DNA from 3 places in the Chryseobacterium arthrosphaerae genome. Region 3 is predicted to be linked to each of the others. Evidence: riboswitches for the same ligand, from Rfam matches in the RefSeq annotation. Region 3 holds a riboswitch; each other region holds the start of a gene.
The links. Region 3 has a riboswitch for cobalamin ahead of BBI00_RS01260 (T9SS type A sorting domain-containing protein). Riboswitches for the same ligand answer to the same signal wherever they lie in the genome.

Region 1 (8,204 bases), 2.2 Mb from region 3:
CCTCGAGTTTACGGAGAATTTCTTCCTCTTTTTCCTTTGAAATTTTGCCGGAGTCTTTACCCTGGACTTTTTCCAGCACTTCAGCCTTTTCTGTTGAACTGTTTGTTACAGAGTTGTTTTTCTGTTTCAGTTGGCTCTGCTTTTCAAAAAAATCAAATTGCTTTTTTAAGTCTTTATTTTTGTTTCTGATGATCAGAAAAAAGACCAGCAATCCAATGATGATCAAAAGTAAGGTAAGGATGAAGAACCAAAGTGATCCTAAGTAATTCTGCTTCTGAAATTCAAGGTTTTTGTTCTGATTGGTTTCCATGAGTTTTACAATATACCGTATTCCTTCTCTTGTATGAGCATCGTTCTGGGTCTTCAGATCAGTATAGGATTTATTGTATTGGTGATACTTCACATCGTCATGGAGAGCAAAATAATTCCTTGAAAGAGATTCATAGATTTTTATTTTTAAATTGTTGAAAGGAAGTTTTTCGATCAATGAGAGTCCGGTTTCCAGTTTTTCAGCTGATGTTTTATAATCCTGTTTTAAAAAATAATACCGGGATAAGCTTTCATAGGCTAAACTGAGAAGGAAAGGAGAGTTTTTCCTTTGTTCAAGATCTGAAATCACATGTTCTATGAGCTGTTTAGAGTCTTCCGGGTTATTTTGTCTCATCAGATAGGAAGAACGGAAGATATTGTTTTCAATCCTAATGATCCTGCTCTCTTCGTCATGATGGTTCAGGTATTGATCGCTTTTAGCAAGATTTTCCAATCCTGCACGATAATTTTTATTGATTCCAAAGTTGATAGCCTGCAATTGGAAAAGCTTGGCAGCTGTTGTTTTTAATTTCGGATCCGTACTTTTCAGTAGCCTGGAATCAGATAAAAGGGCCGTAATAATTTTCTTTGACTGGCTATACAATCCCAGATTCTGATATTGATCTGCAAGGCTGTAATCTCCAAAAACCTGTAAGAAATAAGAAAGATCTTTCTTCAGACCGGCATCTTCTTTTTGAGAATAAATATTGACAGACTGTACGTAGTCACCTTTCATGGCAAAAGCTTGCGAAATGATGTTCTGAAGTATTATTTTATGCTCCGTTCCCTGATCACTTACAAGAAGCCCCTGTGAATAGCTGATGCAGTCGTCAGGATTCTGATAGAGTTTCTGGAAGGCCTTATCTGCCAGAATATTGAAGTCGGGACCGGATTGTCCATTGATGACGATGGAATACAATATAAACAGCAACCCTAAAACCCGTCTACTACTTTCAGTCATTTTTACGGATAATATATTGCTTTTTAATTTTTTTTGAATGATTCTTCTGAAATCTGTCTTCAAAACGGATTGTTTTTATGTCGTTTGTTATCAGTGTTTTATGTTTTTAATTCTTTTGAAATTCATGAATTGTGAAAGTCAAATTCTTTTATTTTGGTAAATATAAGATTAATATTGTTTTCAATAATTTCAAATACTAAATATAATAATATATGAGAAAAATTTACAAAATGTCAATGAAAGTATTGGCGGCTTATTTCTTTCTTAATTTTAATATTGCGGAAGCACAGCTTACGGTAATGGGCTTGGGAAATTATAATGTAGGCTCAGTTTCTGACAGTGGAATCGTGAGTATGCATACCAGTGCCGGCGGAATATATAAATGGACTGCCGCCGGAGGACTTGAACAGATAGGAATGATCTCCAACGGATATCCGGCTGCAGGAAGAACCGTTGTTTCTAATGACGGAAAGAAAATAGCCTCTTCAGTTACCAATACCGCAACAGGATTTAATGAAATATCAACTTATGATATAGCAACTTCCACATGGGTAAACAGGGGAGGCCTTGTACCTACCGGCTGGGATGGGAGTGTAAGCTCTACATGGGGAATGTCAACGGACGGAAATACGATTGTAGGGCTGGGCTTTCTTACTGCAGCCAATGCACATGCCGTGAAATGGGATGAAACCGGCGGAATGGTAGACCTGGGAAGTATAGTACCGGGAAGAAGTTCAAGGGCAAATGCCATAAGTGCCAACGGAATGGTGATTGTAGGATGGCAGGATGAACCAACAGGAACAAGAAGCGGTGCAAAATGGGTAGATGGAGCCGAGACCTTCATTACAGATGGTAACGGGAATAACGTAGGTGAAGCAGGGGGCATTTCTGCGGACGGAAACACGATTATAGGAGCCGGAAACCCTAATCCCTATGTCTGGAATGCTACAAACGGGCTTACTTATATAACGCATCCCAATGCCTCATTCTTCTTCAAAGGAGGCGCTACAGGAATTTCTGCAGACGGTACAAAAGTCATTGGCTATTACAGGGCATTCGGAGCACCGCCAATGTCAGGAGAAGGTTTTATCTGGACATCGGAAAGCGGACGTATTAATCTTAATGATTATGCAGTAGGATTAGGTATTAATACCAACGGGGTAACGATGGGGCTGCCTCTTGCCATTTCCCAGGACGGAAAGAAAATTGCAGGTATGGGGACCGATTCTTCCAATCAGATGGTTGCTTTTTATCTGGATCTTACCAGCTACCTGTCTACCAAAGAACTATTAAAAGATAAAAATACAATAAGTATTTATCCTAATCCTGTTGCTGATATCCTGTATTTCAAGGGAACAGAAAAAATTGAAAAGGCGGAAATATATAATATGGCAGGACAAAAAGTAAAATCATATGATGCTGTAGAAGACCGTATTGATGTATCATCTTTATCCAATGGGGATTATATTCTTCAATATTCGGTAAAAAGAGGAAAACAGCAGACTTATAAATTCATCAAAAAATAATTTCATATTAAATACAAGTAGTGGTATGAACAGCTGTTTTCAGTAATGAGAGCAGCTGCTCTTTTGTATATATGTCGGAAAAACATAGTGCTTTGGGCGATATGTCTGGTTTTTGTCCAATACATATAAAAAACTATCTTTGCAAAAATTTTGGTTTCCAGTATTTTGGAATGAAAAGGGAATCGGGTGTAACTCCCGGACTGTCCCCGCAACTGTAGATCGCAATAAAAATTTCTGTAAAAAACCACTGTGAAAACGGGAAGGTGCAGAAAGCGAAAGTCAGGAGACCTGCCGGAATTATAATTTAAAAAACATATTGCTTTCGGAGGAAAAGTAAAAGAATATGGGTATAAAAAGATCTTTAGTACTGTTTTTTTCGTCTTATGGCTGTTTTCTTTTAGCACAGGAGAAGACCATAGATACTATTTATGTTTTCGACAATCAGATGAGCAGAGTGAAGCTCTTTCATCCTGTAAAAACCATCTCAGCAGAAGAAGTTGAAAAAAACTCAACCAACCTTTCCGAACTTCTCAGATTTCAATCTCAGGTTTATATTAAAGAAAATGGCCGTGGAGCGGTTTCTTCTCCATCTTTCAGAGGAACTACTGCTCAGCAGACTGCTTTTGTATGGAACGGCATTAATATCAACTCTAATTTTTTAGGACAGGGAGATATCAATAATATTGCTGCGTTCGGCTATGACCAGATCGGAATAAAAGCTGGCGGAGGGAGTGTTATCTACGGCAGCGGAGCCATTGGCGGGAGTATTCACCTCAATAATACCCTTGATTTTAATAAAGGTTTTCACGGGGCCCTATTTTCTGAGGTAGCATCTTTTAATACCTATAATAACTTTGTGAAAGGTTCTTACAGTAATGATAAGTTCAGTTTTAAGGTTTCGGGAAATCACTCGATAAGTAAAAACGATTATACAGTTGAGGAAGATTACAGAAAAATTTATAACAATGATAATGGACAGTATTATAATACTAATATTAATATAGCAGTTGCCTATAAGATAGCTCCGAAACATCAGGTTTCCTGGATATCAGAGATTTTTGATGGAAAACAACATTATCCTGTTCATTTCGGAGATCTGGAAAATAAAACAAAGTATGAAACTCAGAATCTTCGGAGTCTTGTTTCATGGGATTGGAATAATACAAAATTCAGTAATTCATTCAGGGCTGCTTACACAGAAGAGAATTTTCAATATTTTGGTACTCTTGGCAAGCCTGCAAGTAGTGGAGGAACAGGAAAAAACTATATTTTAAAAAACGATTTCAATTATTTTCTAAATTCAAAATGGAATATCAATATTATTGGTGAATTTCAGACCAATAAAGGAAAAGGAGAGGGGAGTTCAGGAATTGGAGATATTAGTAGGAATGCAGGGGCTGTTTCGGCCTTACTTCGTTATTTCCCAACAAAGGATTTACGTTTTGAAGCTGGAATTAAAAAAGATTTTGTTGAAGACATAAGTTCGCCAACTTTATTTTCTTTCTCAGGAAAATGGAATACAGCAAAATGGTATGAGCTGGAATTAAATGTTTCAAGAAATTTCAGAGCGCCTTCATTTAATGATTTGTATTGGGCTCTGGGAGGAAATAAAGATTTAAAACCTGAAACCTCTTATCAATTTGAGTTGAGAAACCTTTTTAAAATGGGAGTCTTTAAACTTTCTGTAGCTCCTTATTATATGAAAATTCAGGATATGATCCGTTGGCTCCAAACTCCTGCCGGATATTATGCTGCTTCCAATACTAATAGAGTGGAAGCATATGGACTGGAAACTCAGTTGGAATTAGAAAAACAGTTTGGAAAGCATATTTTGAAATCTAATCTGGGATATTCCTATACCAGGTCAACAGATCTCGATATTCAAAAGCAATTGATGTATGTTCCCTTACATAAATTTACCGGAAATATAGATTATCATTATGATTTTATGAAATTATATGTGCAGGGGATGTTTAACGGATCAACTTATACCGACTCTAATGAGACAAAAGCTTATGCTCTCACTCCCTATTTTGTACTGAATGCCGGGGTAGAAGCAACTGTTTTTAAAAATTATACGATAGGATTTAAAGTTAATAATATTCTTAATGAAACATATTATACAATGCTTTCTTATCCGTTACCTAAAAGAAATTACAGTATCAATTTAAATATCAATTTTTAGAATAAATTAATTTACATATGAATATTAGAAAAATTTTATCTCTTGTAGCTGCTTCCATGTTACTTTTCAACGTTTCATGTAGCACTGACAGTAGTTTTGAAGAAACAATTGACGGAACACTTAGATTTGACTCCGGAGTGATTATTTCCAACGAAGGTGGGTTTACAACGACAACTTCTGAAGTTTCTTATATCAGCAATAATCTTGCAACGGTATTTAATAAGATCTATGGCGTAAATAATAATAATGAGCCATTAGGGAAGGTACTTCAAAGTATAGGTTTCAATGGAGACCGTGCTTATTTGGTTTCTAATATCCCGAATAAAATTGACATTGTAGATCGCTATACATTCAAGAAGCAGACTACTGTAACCTCAAACCTTGACGGAGCAAGATATATTGCTTTTTCAGGAAAACAATATTATGTAACTAATAGTAATTTTGATACACATAAGAGAAAACTTAATATTTATAATATTTCAGATAACTCTTTCGTAAAAAGTATTGATCTTACAAATGCTGCTGAAAAAGTAGTTGAAGCAAATGGCAGCATTGTAGTACAATCCGATGGTGTAGGCTACGATGCCAACTGGAATGCGATTCCAACGGGATATACTGTTACTATTGTAAATCCTTCTACAAATGTAATCAGCCAAACAGTAAATCTTCCCAATGAAGGAATTATCAGAGACCTTATTTCATATAAAGGAAATGCTTATGTACTGGTTTCGGGTGATACTAATTCATTCATTTATAAAATTAACACCGCCAATGGAACTTATGAAACAACAACTTTGACGGCAATACCAAAAGTACAAAAGCTTAGCGCTGATAATGATAGATTTTATTTTATCACCAATACAAATAAGATCTATGCAATGACTATCGGATCTTCAACTATTCCGGTAAAACCTGTTGCAACGGCTGTAGGTGATGTTTATGGATTTAATGTAATTGACGGTAAAATTTTTGCAGCGGATGCAAACTATACAACAGATGGTAAAGTAAATGTTTATGATGCTGTTAACGGTAATTTATTAAGAAATTTCACTGCAGGAATCGGAACTAATGGATTCTATAAAAATTAAAAACAACGCTTAGGCGATATATAATTTTTTATTTTTTTTCATCATTTGTGTTTTTTTCCGGCCGGTTTCTTCGAAACCGGCCGGCTTTGTTTCTACTAGAAACAAATAGCCCGGCGGGATGGAACATCCCGCCGGGCTATTATTATATTCAATAAAGATTAAATTGTTAATCCCAGTTTTTCTGCTTCAGCAATCACAAATTTCGTAGCTTCTTTCTTTTCATTAGGAATCTCACCTTCCAGAATTGCTTCCTTTACTTTCTCTTTCAGAATTCCGATTTCACGGCCCGGTTTAAGATTAAACATGGTCATAATCTCCTCTCCGGTGATAGGGGGCTGGAAATTCCTCACCTGGTCCTTTTCTTCCACTTCTTTGATCTTTACCGCTACATATTCAAAATTCTTTTTGAACTTTTCCTGCTTTTTAGAGTTTTTGGTTGTAATATCAGCCTTGCAAAGAGTAAAAAGATCCTCAAGATTTTCTCCGGCATCAAATAAAAGCCTTCTTAATGCAGAATCCGAGGCATCATCCGTAATCAGAGCGATAGGACGGGAGGAAAGCTTTACCATTTTCTGAACATATTTCATGTCACTTCCCAATGGCAGTTTCAGGCGCTGGAAAAGAGCTTTTACCATTTTTGAGCCCAGAAATTCGTGCCCGTGGAAAGTCCAGCCTGTCCCTTCTACAAACTTTTTCGTAGGAGCTTTTCCAATATCATGAAGCAGTGCAGCCCAGCGAAGCCAAAGATTATCCGTATTTTCAGAAATATTGTCAACAACTTCCAGCGTATGGTAGAAGTTGTCTTTATGGGTCTGTCCTTCAACCTCTTCTACACCTTTTAGTTCGATCAGTTCAGGAATCACCAGTTTCAGAAGTCCCGTTTGCTCCATCAGCTTTAAACCGACAGAAGGCTTTGAAGACATCATGATCTTATTAAATTCTACCATGATCCTTTCCATAGAAACAATCTTGATTCTTTCTGCTTCCTGTTTGATCGCTTGCAGAGATCCTTCTTCAATAGTGAAATGTAAAGTAGAAGCAAAACGTACGGCTCTCATCATCCTTAACGGATCATCAGAGTACGTCTGGGCAGGCTCAAGAGGTGTTCTCAAAATCTCTTTTTCGAGGTCTTTAATCCCATTGAAAGGGTCGATGAGGTCACCGAAATTATCTTTATTTAAAGAGATAGCCATTGCATTGATGGTGAAATCCCTTCTCTTCTGATCGTCCTCCAGGCTGCCGCCTTCCACTTCGGGTTTTCTGCTGTTTTCCGTATAACTTTCCTTTCTGGCCCCTACAAACTCCAGTTCAAGATCTTTATATTTGATCATGGCTGTTCCATAGGTTTTGAAAATGGAAACCTTTAATTTGGGATCGATATCCTGAGCGACATTCTGAGCCAGCTCAATACCGCTTTGTTCCGTCACAAAATCGATATCTGTAGATGCTTTCCTTTTCATCAGGAGATCACGAACGTACCCGCCTACAATATATACAGACTGATTGTTCCTTTCCGCAGCTTCAGAAATGATTTTGAAAAGTTTTAAATTTTTATTTTGGTTAAGATTAATTTTCATCGTTAATAATAGTGTCAATTTCTACCCTTGCAGCTCATTAATCATAATGAGCATACATTCTGTTAATTTTCCCTTCCTCATCAAAAAACATCACCTCTACGGCATGCTTATCCATAATAGATTTATAAAATAATGCCACGGAATCTACACCTGCTGTGGAATGGATCAGTTCAAAACGAAGATCCGGAAATTTATCCAGCGCCTTTTTCCAGTATTCACGAACCGCTTCCTTCCCCTGCAGAGAGCTTTCTTTACCTCCTGTAGCCAGGGCTATCATAGGAGTCGTGATTTCAATATCTTCAGAATAATGAGAAAGGATATTCTCCAAATCATGAGAATTCCATGCATTGACCCATAGTTGAGCAAAATCCTGATGATTCATAGCATATATTTTTATGAGTTGAATGTGCAAAGATAAAACTAAAAAAAAGAAATCCTGCCGATATAACCAGGCAAGACTCCGAAAAATAAACAGACTGATACAGAATTCTTATTCTCTGAGAACCTTTATCCTGTTATCACTCCATATTTTAATTACCGAAGAACCTGAATATTTCG
Region 2 (8,204 bases), on a different contig from region 3:
TCCCAATTTCGGAATTATCTCCATCAGCATAGATCCGGAAAATGACACTCCTGAAGCCCTGAAAGAACATGCTCAGAAGATAGGGGCAAAATCTCCTGACTGGCATTTTTTAACAGGTGACAGAGGATATATCGGAAAACTTGCAGATCAGTTTAATATCTACGTAGGAGATAAGGAAGACGAAGCGGAAAGTCTGAACCACAGCGGTATGATTGCTTTGGTAGATCAGGAAGGAAACATCCGCTGTAGATACAATAAAGATAATATGCCGATCCTGTATTATTCAGGGCTGAATTATGATGATCCGGAAGGCAAAACTCCCCGCCTGAATGGGAAATATCATCCGGACAGGGAAATTCTGATTGAAGATATTAAGAAATTATTGAAATAGTGAAGAGGGGAGCGCAGCAGGAAGAACATCCAGCCCATAAAGCTCTGATGATTTTTGATGTAAAGGTAAATAGAGGTTGAAGCAGTTATACATTGAAATAAATCACTCTCATCTTTCAGCCTAATAGAAAACATTGTTCAACCATAAACAAAAAAGTTATGAAGATTATGAAAATAGCTGCCTTAAGCGCAGTTTTCGCGGCCCAGTTTGCATTGGCTCAGTTTAAGCAGACACCTCTGCCATATGCTTATAATGCTTTGGAAGGGAATATTGATGCCCAAACGATGGAAATTCATTATTCAAAACATGCGGCAGCGTATGTAGCCAACCTGAATAAAGCCATTGCAGGAACTCCACAGGAAAAAGAAACATTGTTTCAGATTCTTTCAAATGTTTCAAAACTGCCGCCTGCAGTGAGAAATAATGCAGGAGGACATTACAACCACGAGTTGTTCTGGACTGTTCTTACTCCCCAGAAAAATACACAGCCTTCCGCAAAATTAGCAAAAGCGATCACTGAAACTTTCGGAAGCATGGATGCTTTTAAAGAAAAGATGGCTAAAGCCGGAGCAGACCGTTTCGGATCAGGATGGGCATGGCTTTCTGTGGATAAAAACGGAAAACTATTCATTTCTTCTACTCCCAATCAGGACAATCCTTTGATGGATGTAGTGGAAGAAAAAGGAACCCCTATCTTCGGAATTGATGTCTGGGAACATGCTTATTATTTAAAATATCAGAATAAAAGAGCAGACTATCTTACCGCTATCTGGAACGTCACCAACTGGAAAGAGATCAGCAGAAGATACGATGAAGCTGTAAGTAAAAAATAAGCTGGTGAAATTTCTTTACGGCATACTCTTTACCTTTTATATGGTGTTCAGACCTCTGATACCGCTGGTGGAGTATGCCGTAAATTATGATTACATTGTCAACACGCTGTGTGTGAATAAAAGCAAGCCTGAGATTCACTGCAACGGAAAATGTTACCTCAGCAAACAGCTGGCAAAGACCGGCGATTCGGAATCTTCACCTTTACAAAAATCAAAGAATTCAGGGCAGAAAATCCTTGATATCTACATTCTTCCTGAAATTACAGAAATTTCTGCTTCTGAGAAATTTCCATTTTTCAATTTTCATTTTATTTATGAAACAGCTTATTCTTTTCTGTTTCTGAAACATATTTTCAAGCCACCGGTTTTTTAAGTTACTTATATCATTATTCAATCACAAAAGGGTCAACGCATTTTCTTAGTACATCAACAGTTTAAGATGATGCCTTAGACTGGGCACGGGCATATATTAAATTCAAAGATTTAAAACTTAAGTGCCTTCTTATACATACAGCATTTCACTTAAATAAACTTAAGTGTTAAAACTTATGTGCCTTTGGTGGTTAAAAAACAACGCTGTTACAGCAATTCAAAATCAATTCAACTTAAAAAATCAACAATGAAAATTTATAAATTTTTATCACTATTCTTTATTGCCTTTACTTTGTTCACCGTATCATCCTGTGATAGCAGCAGGGATGATGAAAATCCGCAGGATACCACGCCGGGAAATATTCAGATCAAATTTGAAAACGGGTTTAATAATCTGGGAAATATCGTTTTAAACCAGACGGTACAGACTTCCTCAAAGGGACAAAAGCATAATTTCTCTTCCTTAAAATATGTCGTAAGTAATATCACCCTGATCGATGAAGGCGGAAATGAGTTCAGATACAATGAAAACAATCCTGATAAAGGAGCTTTTATCATAGACCAGGCAGATGCGGTTGCCGGAGTGGTGTATCTGAATTTAGACGGAATTCCGAAAAATAATTATAAGAAGATCAGATTCGGATTGGGAGTCAGCCAGAAAGCGTATCTGCTGGGCCAGGACGGACAGGCAGAATTCTGGACCAAAGCCAAGCAGAAAGGAATGTCATGGTCATGGGCTGCAGGGTATGTGTTTGTAAAACTTGAAGGAAAATACGGTGCGGATTCAGCAGCTAAGGAATTTATGAATCATACGGGAAACATGGGAAATACAGCAGCCAATAATACCCCGGATCTATACCGTGAGATTACGTTGAACCTCCCGGTTACCGCAAGAGTTACCGGAAAGATCAGGCCTTCCATTCATATCCTGGCAGATCTGAATCAGTTTTTAAGTGGTGATAAAGCTCTTACCCTTACATCAGCCAATGATATGATGATGGGGTCCAGCCAGCATCTTGTAGATGTCACCAATAACCTTACCAAGATGTTTAAAGTAGATCACGTTCACAATGATTAATTTTTCAATTAAAATGATGCTGGCTGTGCTCATGATACTTTTAGGCTGTATTTCCTGTTCTGATGAGGTTATACAGCCGCTGGAGAAAGATGAGGCTTACCATTTGCAGTTTCCCGCTTACTTTCCGGAAATGTCTTTTGATCAGTCTTCAAACCCGGTCACCAGAAACGGGGTAGAGCTGGGAAGAAAATTATTCTATGAAGGAAGGCTTTCCAGAAACAACACCATCTCATGCGGGTTTTGTCATATCCAGGAAAATGCTTTTACCCATCATGGTCATACGGTAAGCCACGGTGTGGATGACAGGATCGGGATCAGGAATGCACCCCCTATACAGAATATGGCTTTTTTGAAAAAATATATGTGGGACGGGGTGATCCATGATCTGAATCAACAGGCAATCAGCCCTATTACAGACGTAAATGAAATGGACAGCTCTATACCTGAAGCCATCTCAAAGCTCAAAAATGATCAGAAATATAAAAAACTTTTCAGGGAAGCTTATGGAGATGAAACCATTACAGGAGAAAGGATTTTAAAGGCACTTTCACAGTTTATGGCCACACTGGTTTCAGCAGATTCAAAATATGACCGGTTCAGGCAGGGGCGGGAGCAGTTTACCCCGGAAGAATCCCAGGGCATGGCATTGTTTAATCAGAAATGCGCATCCTGTCATAGTGGAGAGCTTTTTACAGATGAAAGCTTCAGAAATACGGGAATGTATTACAATACTGAGTTTAAAGATGCGGGCCGCTACCGGGTCACCCTTGATCAGGCTGACTGGATGAAGTTCCGGGTTCCAAGCCTGAGGAATATAGAATATACCAAACCTTATATGCATGACGGAAGATTTTATACCCTGGAAGCAGTCCTCAATTTCTATTCGGATCATGTGGAAGATAATCCAAACCTTGATCCGCAGCTGAGACAAAACGGACGTACGGGAATTGCAATGAACAGCCAGGAAAAACAGCTGATCATAGCTTTCCTGAAAACACTGTCCGATAAAAGCTTTATATCCAATCCAAAATTTGCAGAATAAATGAGAGAAAACATGAAGAAGATAATATTGATAATATGCCTGGTCTTATTTAACCTGAATAAGGCCAATACCGTAAGAGACAGTATTTATATTACTCCTGAAAGCTATAGCAGGATCAGTTTTTATGATGATTGTGATGCCTGTGGTTGTGCTGCAGGAAACGGGTCATCCGGTTTTGAATCTTTACTGAACCCACAATTTATAGGAGTCAAATATTTTGCACAGCATTATAAGGCCAAAGAGAATTTATTTGTCAAAGACCTCACTCAGGATCAGTATTTCAATACACTGCAGATCTGGGGTAAAATTCCGGTGACGGAAAAACTGAGTGTATATGCCAGTCTGCCATTTCATTTTCACGAAAAAAAGACCACGCAGGGCGATATCAGAATCAATGGAATCGGTGACCTGAATCTGATGGGAATTTACAGGCTGGTGAAGTCAGGGGATAATTTCCATCAACTGAGCGGAGGCCTCGGCGTGAAAGTGCCTCTGGGTAAATTTGATGAAAAAGGAATATCAGGCGTCAACCCGAGCTTTCAGTTGGGAACAGGCAGCTGGGATTATCAGGCAGCTTTGAACTATAAATTTCAAAAAAATAAAATAGCCGTATTGATCAATACCGATTACACCATTAAAACTGAAAACAAAAAACATTACCGCTTCGGAAACCAATGGAATTATGCAGCCACCGGTTTCTATCAGCTCTCAGGAAATGAAAAAACCATATTTTCTGCTAAAACCGGGCTTCAGGGGGAAGTGTATGCACAGAATAAACAGTTTGGGGAAGGCTTGCCCAATACTGCAGGAAGTGCATTATATGGAAAACTGGGATTTGAAGCCTCTTATAAAAGGTTCAGCCTGGGAAGTGAAGTGATGCTCCCGTTATATACCCATCTTGCCGGAGGAGACATTGAGGCAAAATCAAGGTTCAGCGTGTTCCTGAATATTGGAATATAACGGATCTTGTAAAAAACATTTTTCCTGTCATGAATGAAAGAGTAAAGAATCTGAACATTGATGACTGATACAAAAGGCTGTTTCATTATTGGGGCAGCCTTCTTTCTGATTGGGGCATAAAGTTAAATATAATGACCGGTGCAGACAGTGATTTTCATCGTTTTATTTCTTTATTAAAACCGTTTTTTACAGCCTTCTGATATATAATATTGTAAATCATTTTGTTGATAACAGGATATAGCAATAATTTTCTATCTTTGCCGGAGTTTGGTGAGCCGTAAAAAGCTCTTAAAAGGGAATCCGGTGAAAATCCGGGACAGACCCGCTGCTGTAAGCTCCGCACCAAAGTTTTTGAAGAATATATCCACTGTTTTTTAATGGGAAGGATTTCAAAAATGGAGTAAGTCAGAAGACCTGCCAGAAAAATTAAACGTTTGACGCTTTCGTGGAATAAAGCTTAGGACACCAATGATTCTGTGCAGTGACTGCTGTGCTTTGTCGTTGCGTTCTTATATCCATTAGCGTCATCATTATCCCTGAATGAGCTAATGGTGGCAAAACTGATTACATCTCAATTTCATAAAATTGTTTTCACCGCTTCGGTGTTAACCTCTCACTTTTTGTTTTCCCAAACAAAGAAAAAAGACACTCTGGATGCAGAGACCATTAAGGTTATCAGTCTCTACAAAAAGAATTTTAAAGAAATTATTCCTGCTCAAATCCTACAGGGAGAAGAACTTGAAAGGCTTAACAGTCATTCTGTAGCGGATGCGCTGCGGTATTTTTCAGGAGTCCAGATCAAAGACTATGGAGGTATCGGAGGCTTAAAAACCATCAACATCCGCAGCATGGGAAGCCAGCATGTGGGCGTATTCTATGATGGGATCCAACTGGGGAATGCACAAAATGGCCTTGTTGACCTGGGAAGGTATTCGTTGGATGACCTGGAAGAAATATCGCTGTACAACGGGCAGAAAAGTGAAATTTTTCAACCCGCAAAAGATTTCGGTTCATCAGGATCAATCTATCTGCAGCCTAAAACACCTGTATTCAAAGGAAACAGGAAAACAAATCTGGTCATAAGGGCAAAAAGTGCTTCCATAGATCTTTTCAACCCTTCATTCCGCCTGGAACAGAAAATCTCAGACAGGATTTCCTCAAGTTTCAGCGGAGAATTTATGCAAAGTGACGGAATTTACAGATTCCGTTACGCCAAAAAATACCCTGACGGGCAGCAGGCTTATGATACAATTGCCAGGAGACAGGATTCGGATATTAAAGCCAAACGTTTTGAAACTTCTGTCAATGGAATATTCAATAACGGAAGCTGGAATGTAAGAGGGTACGGGTATATTTCAGACCGTGGAATGCCTGCACCTATTGTTAATGGGCGCTTTGGAGGCCGGGGAGCAAGACTTTCGGATGAAAATTATTTCGTACAGGCCCATCTGAGAAAAAAGCTGTTCCCAAAATTTGAAACCCAGCTGAAAGCAAAATTTGCCTACGATTATACCCATTTCATGGATACCGTTCGTTCGCAATCTATCATTTATACGGATAATGTCTATATTCAAAGGGAAGTATATCTTTCTTCTTCCAATATCTATTCTATCACTCCGAATTGGGATGTCAGTCTGAACGGAGATTTCCAGTACAATAATCTGGATGCCAATCTGGACAATTTCTCTTATCCTACCCGTTATACAACATTAGTAGCCTTGGCAACCACATACCAGTGGAACAGGTTTAAAATTCTGGGAAGCCTTTTGGGAACATTCACTTTTGAAGAAGTAGAAAAGAACAAAAGACCCGGAGACAGAAGAGAATGGACGCCTGCTGTATTTATGAGCTATCAGCCTGAGATTATTCCTGAGCTTACCCTTAGGGCTTTTTATAAAAAGATTTTCAGACTGCCAACCTTCAATGATCTTTATTATACCAATATCGGAAATACGTACCTGAGACCGGAATTTACCAGTCAGTATGATGTAGGGTTTACCTATAGAAAGAACTATAACATCAACAGTTTCTTCAAATTCTTTTATGCTAAAGTTGACGGCTACTACAATAAAGTACAGGATAAAATTGTAGCGGCTCCCAATGGAAGTATGTTCCGCTGGCTGATGATGAATCTTGGGCTGGTGGAGATCATGGGAGCAGATGTGAACGTCCAGACTGAAATGCAGCTTGGAAAAGTAAGATTGAGACCGTTACTTTCCTACACGTATCAAAGTGCGAGAGATATGAGCGATCCGGAAGATACGTTCTACCGTAATCAGATTCCTTATACGCCATGGCATAACGGATCATTCAGCCTTATGGCAGACTATAAAGACTGGAGTTTCAATTACAGTGCCATCTATGTGGGGAAACGGTATGATGTGAACCAGGATAATATTCAGTACAATTATGTGCAGCCCTGGTATACCCATGATCTGTCTGTTCAGAAGAAATTCAACTGGGCAAATCATCAGTTTAAAGTGAGCCTGGAGATGAATAATATCTTCAATCAATACTATGATGTAGTGATCAACTATCCGATGCCCGGAAGAAATTTTAAACTTATTCTAAACTTCACCCTATGAGAAAACTAAACTTTTATTTTTTATTTCTTGTATTGGCTTTTCTTACTTCATGCCGTACCGATGATATCATCGTACGTCAGGAAGTGGTAGAAGGATTACCTTCAGAAAATACCGCAATAAAAGGATTCTACATGTTGAATGAAGGGAATATGGGAAGTAATAAATGTACCCTTGACTTTTTCGATTATACCAAAGGAACCTATTACAGGAATATCTATGCGGAAATCAACCCGAATGTAGTGAAAGAGCTGGGGGATGTAGGAAATGATATCAAAGTCTACGGCAGCAAACTGTATATTGTCGTCAATGTTTCCAACAAAATTGAAGTACTGGATGCCAGAACGGCTAAACGAATTACTTCCATTCCGTTGCAGAACTGCAGGTATTTAGCCTTCAAAGACGGAAAAGCCTATGCCAGCAGCTATGCAGGACCTGTAGCGATCAATCCCAAAGCCCCTAAGGGAAAAGTAGTGGAAATTGATACCGCTTCTCTTGCTATTCAGCGTGAAGTTGTCGTAGGATATCAGCCCGAAGATATGGAAATCGTAGGGAATCAATTATTTGTTGCCAATTCCGGAGGCTATAAAGCTCCCGATTATGATAATACCATTTCTGTAATAGATTTAAACAGTTTTACGGAAATCCGGAAAATAGATGTTGCCATCAATCTTCATCACATTAAGAAAGACAATTATGGGGATCTGTATGTGAGTTCAAGAGGAGATTATTATACAGTTCCTTCCAGTTTATATCTGGTAGACGCCGCAACAGGAATGGTGAAAAAGGACTTCCATCTCGCAGTAAGCGAAATGACGATTGTGAATGATAAACTTTATTTCTACGGAAATGAATTCAATTACAATACCCACAGCTATAAAAAAACCTTCGGGATCATAGACGTGAAAACCGAAGAGATTATTGCCAACCACATTTTTGATCAGGA
Region 3 (8,204 bases):
AAAGATCTTTCTACCGGAAAAACAACTGATCTCGGGATAAAAAATACAACAGGTTCTGCAACATGGGCCAACGATAACAAAACAATTTTCTATACCTCCAAAAATCCTGAAACCCTTTTAACGGAAAAGATCTTCAGACATACACTGGGAACAGATTCCGCAAAAGATGTTCTGGTATATGAGGAAAAGGATAAAACCAACTATATTGGTGTAGGAAAGACCAAAAACAACAAGTTTATCCTGATCGAATCCAGTGCTACCACTTCTTCTGAAACAAGGTATCTGGATGCCAATGATCCCAATGGAAACTTCAAAGTTTTCCAGCCCAGAATAAAGAACGTATTGTATAACGTGACTTCTCTGGAAGATAAATTTTTGGTAACGACCAATAAGGATGCCCTCAACTTCAAAGTGGTGGAGGTTCCTTTGGATAAAACCGGCATCGAAAACTGGAAAGATTTTATCCCGCACAGAAAAGATGTGCTGATGGAGGATGTTTCTGCATTCAAAAACTATCTTGTTTTCAGCGAAAGACAGAACGGACTGACCCAGCTGGTGATCTATGACAGACAAACAGGAAAAAAAGAGTTCCTGAAGTTTGATGAAGCCGCTTATACGGTTTATCCGTCAGCAAATCCTGAATACAATACTGATAATTTCCGTTTCGGATATACTTCCATGATTACTCCAGGTTCTCAGTATGAACAGGATTTAAAGACCGGAAAAAGAACATTATTAAAGCAGCAGGAAGTTCTGGGAGGGTATCAGAAAGACGATTATACCACTGAAAGGCTTTTTGCCACTGCAAAGGACGGTACCAGAATTCCGATTTCCATTGTTTATAAAAAAGGGTTTAAAAAGGATGGTAAAAATCCATTGCTTCTTTATGCATACGGCTCCTACGGAAGTTCTATGGATGCAACTTTCAGCAGTAACAGGCTGAGTCTTCTCGACAGAGGTTTTGCCTATGCTATTGCTCATATCCGTGGCGGACAGGAAATGGGCAGACAATGGTATGAGGACGGTAAAATGATGAAAAAGAAAAATACGTTTACCGATTTCATTGATGCCGGAGAATATCTGGTAAAAGAAAAATATACCTCTCCAAAGCATCTGTATGCCCAGGGAGGAAGTGCCGGCGGATTACTGATGGGTGCCATAGCCAATATGAGCCCTGAGCTGTGGAACGGAGTGATCTCTCAGGTACCTTTCGTAGATGTTGTCAATACCATGCTGGATACAAGTATTCCGCTTACGACCAATGAATATGACGAATGGGGAAATCCGAATAATAAAGAGGCCTATTTCTATATGAAATCTTATTCGCCCTACGAAAATATAGAAAAGAAAAACTATCCTAACCTACTGGTAACAACAGGTCTTCATGATTCTCAGGTACAGTATTTCGAGCCTGCAAAATGGGTGGCGAAACTGAGAGATATGAAAACGGATAAAAATGTATTATTGCTAAAAACCGATATGGACTACGGTCATGGCGGTGCTTCCGGAAGGTTTGATTACCTGAAGGATATCGCATTGGTATATGCATTCATGTTTAAACTGGAAGGAATTAATAAATAATCTATGAAAAAATTACTTGTTTTATCCCTGTTTTCTATAGCAGCAGGGTTAACAGCTCAAAAAAAGGAATATGATCCAAAAGTCATGGGATGTTACAAAGGCTCTGAAGTCAATCAGCAGATGGAAGGAGTTTCAAAATATTGGGTATCATGCAGGCTGGAAAAAGGTAAAAGCATTCTGATGTTTGTTGCCATCAACGCAGACGGCAGTGTGGTACAGGAAACGGAAAACGGCAGCTGGTGGACTCAAAACGGGAAATATTATGAACTTCATAAAACAGATAATGTGACAGACATTTATAATTATGAAGTACTGGCTAATGGTGATGTGAAATTTCAATCTGTCGAAATGATGGGAAAAAAGGACAACACCTATGTTTTTACTGACACAAAAATAAACGAAGATTAAATAAGAAATAATTATGAGAAGAAAAATAGTTGCAGGCAACTGGAAAATGAACAAAAATGTAATTGATGCACAACAATTGATGATTCAGTTACTAAGCTATAAAAACAACACTTCTACCAACTGCGAGGTTTGGATCGCTCCCCCGTCTCTGTATCTGATGATGGCCAAAGATATCTTTGAAAAGGATGAGATCGGAGTATTTTCCCAGGATATGAGCGAGCATGAAAGCGGTGCTTACACCGGAGAAATTTCTGCAGATATGTTAGAGTCTATCGACGCAACAGGTTCACTGATCGGTCACTCTGAGAGAAGACAATACCACGGTGAAACAGATGCCCAGTGTAACAAAAAGATTAAGCTGGCATTGGATAAGGGGCTTATTCCTGTCTATTGTAACGGGGAAACTCTTGATCAAAGAAAGGCCGGACAGCACCTTGAAGTGGTAAAAAGCCAGACAGAAGAAGCTCTTTTCACTCTTTCTGCTGAAGAGATCAGAAAAGTGGTAATCGCCTACGAACCGGTTTGGGCTATCGGAACCGGAGAAACGGCAACACCGGAGCAGGCTCAGGAAATTCATGCACACATCAGAAATATTATTGCGGCAAAATACGGTCAGGAAACGGCAGATGAAGTTTCAATCCTTTACGGTGGATCTGTAAAGCCGGACAATGCAAAAGAGATCTTCTCCCAGCCTGATATTGACGGAGGGCTTATTGGAGGTGCTGCTTTAAAATTAGAAGACTTCTCGAAGATCATTGAAGCTTTTAACTCATAAAGACTTTCCATCGGATGAACATAAAAAGATTCAGTATAATATTCTTCGGACTTCTTTTATTTGATTTGATTTATGTCTTTATCTATGATCAGTTTATGATAGGTTTAAAGCCTGAGTTCCTGAATTATCCATTGGCCCTGATCAAGGTTCTGGCGCTATTTCCGGCAGTTCTGTTTAATAAATCGCTGCCCTTCTATGCTCTTATCCCCACTTATCAGGCGATATTGATATTTATAGGGAACGTTTTGGTACAGGCATTTTTAATGTACAGATTCCTCTTTGGAGGAGTAAGAAATAAAAAAGACTATCAATAAAAAACGGCGGAATCTTCGATTCCGCCGTTTCCGTTAAAAAAATCTAATTATTGAATATCGACTACATACATTGTTCCTTTATCCACCTTTCCTGTTTTAGGCAGAATTTTTGCTTTGGGATTTCCGTTTCCATCATCTACAACTCCGAAATCATCATCATTGAAAACCGCCAGTTTATTGTTTCCTAAATAAACAATTCCTTCAAATTTATCATGCTCATACCCTAACTTTTTAACCAGATCCACGGCCAGGGTTTTGGAAACAGGTTTTATTCCGGCATTGGTAATTTCATCCCATGAGCATTGCTCCAGAGCCTTTCCGTTTATTTCTTTTCCGTTCACAGCATTGATGTCAGTCCCGTTTACATCTGTGGCATTGGCAAGGTTGATTCTGTATACTTTTTTGATTCCTCCCTGTGAACCGAAATTTCCATCCCTTTCGATCACTAAAAATTCAGTATTGCTCAGTGCGGTAATATCACAAACGGAATCGGAAGCTCCACCATCCTGTTTATATAGAAACTGTCTGGTCTGCCCGGTACTGATATCAAATGTCACAATTCTTATCAGGGTTGTATTGGTTGCCAACGCTTTAGTAGGGACAAACATCATCGATTGCATGGTACCTACCAGGGTTTTTCCATCCGGTGTCATACAAAGACCTTCCATTCCTCTGTTGGCTCTTCTTTTGGCTAAAACTGCAGGTAATTTTCTCGGGCCTGTATTTACCCCAACCGGACTTATTCTTTCCAGTTCAATCCCGTCAGCATTGTAATGTACAATATGAGGGCCATATTCGTCAGAAACCCAGAATGTACCATCCGGTGCAGCAACAATACTTTCACTGTCCAATCCGTATTTATCCGTACCCAGAACATTTCCGGAAGCATCATAAGGAACTTCTCCTGTACTGCCCATTCCCACAGGGTTCGGAAGCCCAGTAATAGGCTGTCCTCCCGGGTTTTTAAGTTTAATATATTTAATAACCTCCACATTCCCGTCTGCATTGATCTTAAAATGCATAATGGTTGGCGTGAAATTGGGTGTCAGGAATTTTTTTCCGTTCAGATAATCAGTATTCGGGCCACGGTCTGTAATCACATAAAATTCTCCTTTTCGGGTAGGATGTGCCGCCGCTCCTGAACCAAACCCACCATTGATCACGTCTACTCCATTGATTGTTGCCAATTTGGTAAAAGGAAATTCCTGGGGAAGTCTTGAGTAATTGATATCAGTATCCGGATTGTTTACCGTATCATTGTCGTTACATGATGCCAATGCAGCCAGCATCAAAACAGATAAAAGTAACTTTTTCATATTTTCTTTTATGGCTGCGAAAGTATAAATTGATTATAAACTGATCTTGAATACAATGATAATTGTACTTTAACAATAGAGCCTGCAAAATGAATTCAACATCAACAATAATAACCGGTATCAGAATCCGGAAATAAAAACACAATATCAAATTCCTTATTAATTTAAAAAATACAGCACTATAAATGCTTATTATAATTTTCTACAACAGGAAACGGATCAATAATTCACAAAAGGAGTACCAAAAATTTATATGATATATTTGCGGCGTTTTAAGGTTGAACACTGTTCATTAATAGGGAATCAAGTGAGAATATTATTCAATTCTTGAGCTGTACCCGCAACTGTAAACCGTTTCACCTCTAGCATTTTTGCCACTGGATCAATTTCCGGGAAGGCTGCTAAAGGATGTGAGCCAGGAGACCTGCCTTAGGACACTGTTTAAAATCCGGGGAACAAAGACAGGTTCTTTTTTCTGCCATAAGTTTCGGGAATAAAACTTTAATTTAATAATATCATGAGAAAAATCTATTTTTTTTTCTTACTGCTTTGTATGCAGTTGTTGTCGGCCCAGTTTACAGAAAACGACATTAAATTCTGGGTAGGAACCGGTTCTAAAAAGGCTTATTTCATTGCCGATTTCAATGACGATACAACCCCCAATTCTTATGCATGGGGATATCGCTTTGATGCTGATAATTTAAAAGCAGAAGATATGATGAATGCTATTATATCAGCAGAACCTAACATGGAAGCTGATATTTTATCAGGGTTTCTCTACAGCTTCAAATACAACCACCATACTCCAGGTACTAATGATTCCTGGATACCCTGGATAGGTTCAGATGCAGAAAATATGTCGAATAACAATAATGGTGCAGGTTATGTTGATTTAATAGACGGATTATGGTTTGGTATTAAATATGGTCTGGATGATATGGATATTCCCCCATCCACCCCTGTCCCTGCCTATAGTTCCCAATGGTATACCTCATCTCAGATCACCAACTGGATCGGAACCGGAACTCATAAAAGCCTTGTCGTTATTGATTTCGGGACAGATAATGCTAACGGCAATGCGCATTCTTTCGTTTTTGGGATCAAATACAACGGTACATTAACCGCTGAGCAGGCTCTACAGTTAATTCAGGCCCAGGCTCCGTATTTTAATTTTACCACAGCTAACAGTCAAATTTCCACCCTGTCATTAAACAGCTTTACCGGAAATTCTTCAGGAACTGACAGCTGGAAAGTATACAAAGGAAAAGATTTATCAAGCTGGCAAACGAAGGATAATCTGTCTCAGGTTCAACTGGCAAACAACGATTGGCTTGGACTGAGCTTTGGAGAAAGAAGACCTTTCACGCCTGCAGAAGCAGCTGATGCAATGCTGGGAGTTTCGGATGTGAATAAGAAAAAATTCAGTATTTATCCTAATCCCGCCAGTGATGTTATTCAGATCGAAACCACTGAAAAGCTTAAGGAGGTGAATATTTATTCTGTAACAGGACAGAAAGTGATGACTTCCCAGATGACTAAAATTGATATTCAATCATTACAGACAGGAATTTATTTCGTTGAGATTAAAACAAATGATCGTTCTACGATACATAAAATTGTTAAAAAATAGGAAATCAGTGTTGTAGCTTTCCCATATTCTGATAATGCAATACCAGCCGGATTCCTACGGAATGACCCAATTGAAATAATGGTTTACCCCAAATGGTCATTCCGTAGGAATCTAAACCTTTAATAACAGAATCAAAATTTTGCAGATCATAAAAAAACCGCACCAGATGGGTGCGGTTTCTGTGATTTTACAATCAATTATTTTTTCTCAGCTGCTCTCTGAAGTACCTCATCTACCATTCCGTAGCCTTTAGCTTCTTCAGAAGTCATCCAGTAATCTCTGTCAGAAGATTTTTCAACCCAATCGTAGGTCTGGCCTGAGTGGTGCGCGATGATTTCATATAGCTCCTGCTTCAGTTTCAACATCTCTCTAAGGTTGATCTCCATGTCAGAAGCAACACCCTGTGCTCCTCCTGAAGGCTGGTGGATCATTACTCTTGAGTGCTTCAGTGCAGAACGTTTTCCTTTTTCACCTGCCACCAGTAGTACTGCTCCCATTGATGCTGCCATCCCTGTACAGATTGTAGCTACATCAGGCTTGATGATCTGCATGGTGTCATAAATACCTAAACCTGCATATACACTACCACCCGGAGAGTTGATATAAATCTGAATATCTTTTGAAGGGTCTGCACTTTCAAGGAATAAAAGCTGTGCCGTAACGATATTCGCTACCTGATCATCAATACCTGTTCCCAGGAAGATAATCCTGTCCATCATCAGACGGGAGAAAACGTCCATCTGAGCAACGTTCAATCTTCTTTCTTCCATGATGTACGGGGTAAGATTCGTTGGGCCATACATTCCCATATACTGATCGGTAACCAGACCGTTGTTTCCTAAATGTTTTACAGAGAAATCTCTGAATTCCTTTTTAATGTCCATATTTCTATTATGTATTATTTTAACAAATATTCTCGAAGTTTAAATTACAATATTTATTCCTAAAATTTTATAGGACTTTTTGTCACAGAATCTTAGAAAACATTGTGCCTGAATTATCTTCTTCTGTCTCTATAGATTCCTTTGATGGGTGAATATTCAATGATATTGTTCAGCCTTATCGAAGCCTGTTTCAGCAGCGTTATTTTTTTTATGAGCTCATAATATTTCAATTCATCAGTATCCCTGTACTGATCGAGCTGTTTATCTGTTTCGGTGATCAGATAATCGATATACCTGTATTTATGCAATAAGACATCACCTTTAATCTGATCTGCCACCTTATCTCCGTAATTGGGCGGATAAATATTTCTGGAAGCCCAGTTTTCCAGTTCATCCAGAGGAATCAATGCATCTACAACCTTTGTGGTAATTTCTTCATCCATAAAAGATACAAAAAAGTTTCCACTTCTCAACTCGTCTTTCTGAATTCCTTCCTTTACCTGATTGATAATAATCTCATTCCCTTTAACTAAAAAAGTATATTCTTCCTCTTCAAAGTGATGAAGAATTTCTTCAATAACTGTTATCTGATATTCTTCATTATTTTCATTTCTCCTTTTAAGAACGATATCCCCGAATGCCAACATATGCTCAACAAGTTTGTTTTCCATAAACAAAACATCAAACAGGAAAGGATCTTCTTTTTCCTTATCCGGAGGAACAATCTCCATTTTCGGGGTTTCCTTCTCTTTTTGCTGCTGCTGAACGTGGTGGGTCTGGTTCTGGGTGATCTGCTTCTGAACATCCAGCTCGTTGAAAAGGCTCTGCTCAGAAAGTCCGAATTTATTGGAAACTTCCTTCAGATAAACTTCTCTTTTCAGTGCATTCTGTACAAAGGAAACCGATTTTACAATATCACGGATGGCTTCTGCCTTTTTGATAGGATCATTGCCTACATCTCTCAACAGGATTTCCGCTTTGAAATCGATGAAGTCCGTCGCTTCGTTTTCGATGTATTTTTCAACGTATTCCTGCGGGTGCTTTCTGGCGAAGGAATCCGGGTCATCCCCGTCAGGGAAAAGCAAAACACGGATGTTCATCCCTTCTGTCAGCAGCATGTCGATACTGCGGAAACTTGCTTTAATTCCGGCATTATCTCCGTCGAAAAGGATGGTTACGTTTTCAGTAAGCCTTTTGATCAGTTTAATCTGCTCGGTGGTAAGGGAGGTTCCCGAACTTGCTACTACGTTTTCGATCCCTGACATATGCAGGGAGATCACATCCATATATCCTTCT

Region 1: linked by a shared signal. The riboswitch ahead of BBI00_RS11275 (TonB-dependent receptor plug domain-containing protein) and the one ahead of BBI00_RS01260 (T9SS type A sorting domain-containing protein) in region 3 are both predicted to bind cobalamin.
Region 2: linked by a shared signal. The riboswitch ahead of BBI00_RS18185 (TonB-dependent receptor plug domain-containing protein) and the one ahead of BBI00_RS01260 (T9SS type A sorting domain-containing protein) in region 3 are both predicted to bind cobalamin.

Annotation. Positions count from the first base shown of each region.
Region 1 covers NZ_MAYG01000001.1:2,503,327-2,511,530, reverse strand. The annotation lists gene BBI00_RS11285 (helix-turn-helix domain-containing protein) at 1-1,270, opposite strand, end outside; gene BBI00_RS11280 (T9SS type A sorting domain-containing protein) at 1,483-2,796, shown strand; cobalamin riboswitch at 2,931-3,106, shown strand; gene BBI00_RS11275 (TonB-dependent receptor plug domain-containing protein) at 3,140-4,981, shown strand; gene BBI00_RS11270 (hypothetical protein) at 4,999-6,069, shown strand; gene BBI00_RS11265 (CCA tRNA nucleotidyltransferase) at 6,228-7,646, opposite strand; gene BBI00_RS11260 (nuclear transport factor 2 family protein) at 7,684-8,028, opposite strand; gene BBI00_RS11255 (L-threonylcarbamoyladenylate synthase) at 8,137-8,204, opposite strand, start outside.
Region 2 covers NZ_MAYG01000012.1:627,074-635,277, forward strand. The annotation lists gene BBI00_RS18155 (SCO family protein) at 1-391, shown strand, start outside; gene BBI00_RS18160 (superoxide dismutase) at 550-1,224, shown strand; gene BBI00_RS18165 (hypothetical protein) at 1,229-1,597, shown strand; gene BBI00_RS18170 (MbnP family protein) at 1,844-2,674, shown strand; gene BBI00_RS18175 (cytochrome-c peroxidase) at 2,667-3,716, shown strand; gene BBI00_RS18180 (transporter) at 3,729-4,676, shown strand; cobalamin riboswitch at 4,928-5,112, shown strand; gene BBI00_RS18185 (TonB-dependent receptor plug domain-containing protein) at 5,297-7,261, shown strand; gene BBI00_RS18190 (YncE family protein) at 7,258-8,204, shown strand, end outside.
Region 3 covers NZ_MAYG01000001.1:275,423-283,626, reverse strand. The annotation lists gene BBI00_RS01285 (S9 family peptidase) at 1-1,581, shown strand, start outside; gene BBI00_RS01280 (hypothetical protein) at 1,585-1,989, shown strand; gene tpiA (triose-phosphate isomerase) at 2,003-2,764, shown strand; gene BBI00_RS01270 (hypothetical protein) at 2,779-3,078, shown strand; gene BBI00_RS01265 (esterase-like activity of phytase family protein) at 3,126-4,394, opposite strand; cobalamin riboswitch at 4,653-4,840, shown strand; gene BBI00_RS01260 (T9SS type A sorting domain-containing protein) at 4,912-6,024, shown strand; gene clpP (ATP-dependent Clp endopeptidase proteolytic subunit ClpP) at 6,222-6,908, opposite strand; gene dnaG (DNA primase) at 7,022-8,204, opposite strand, start outside.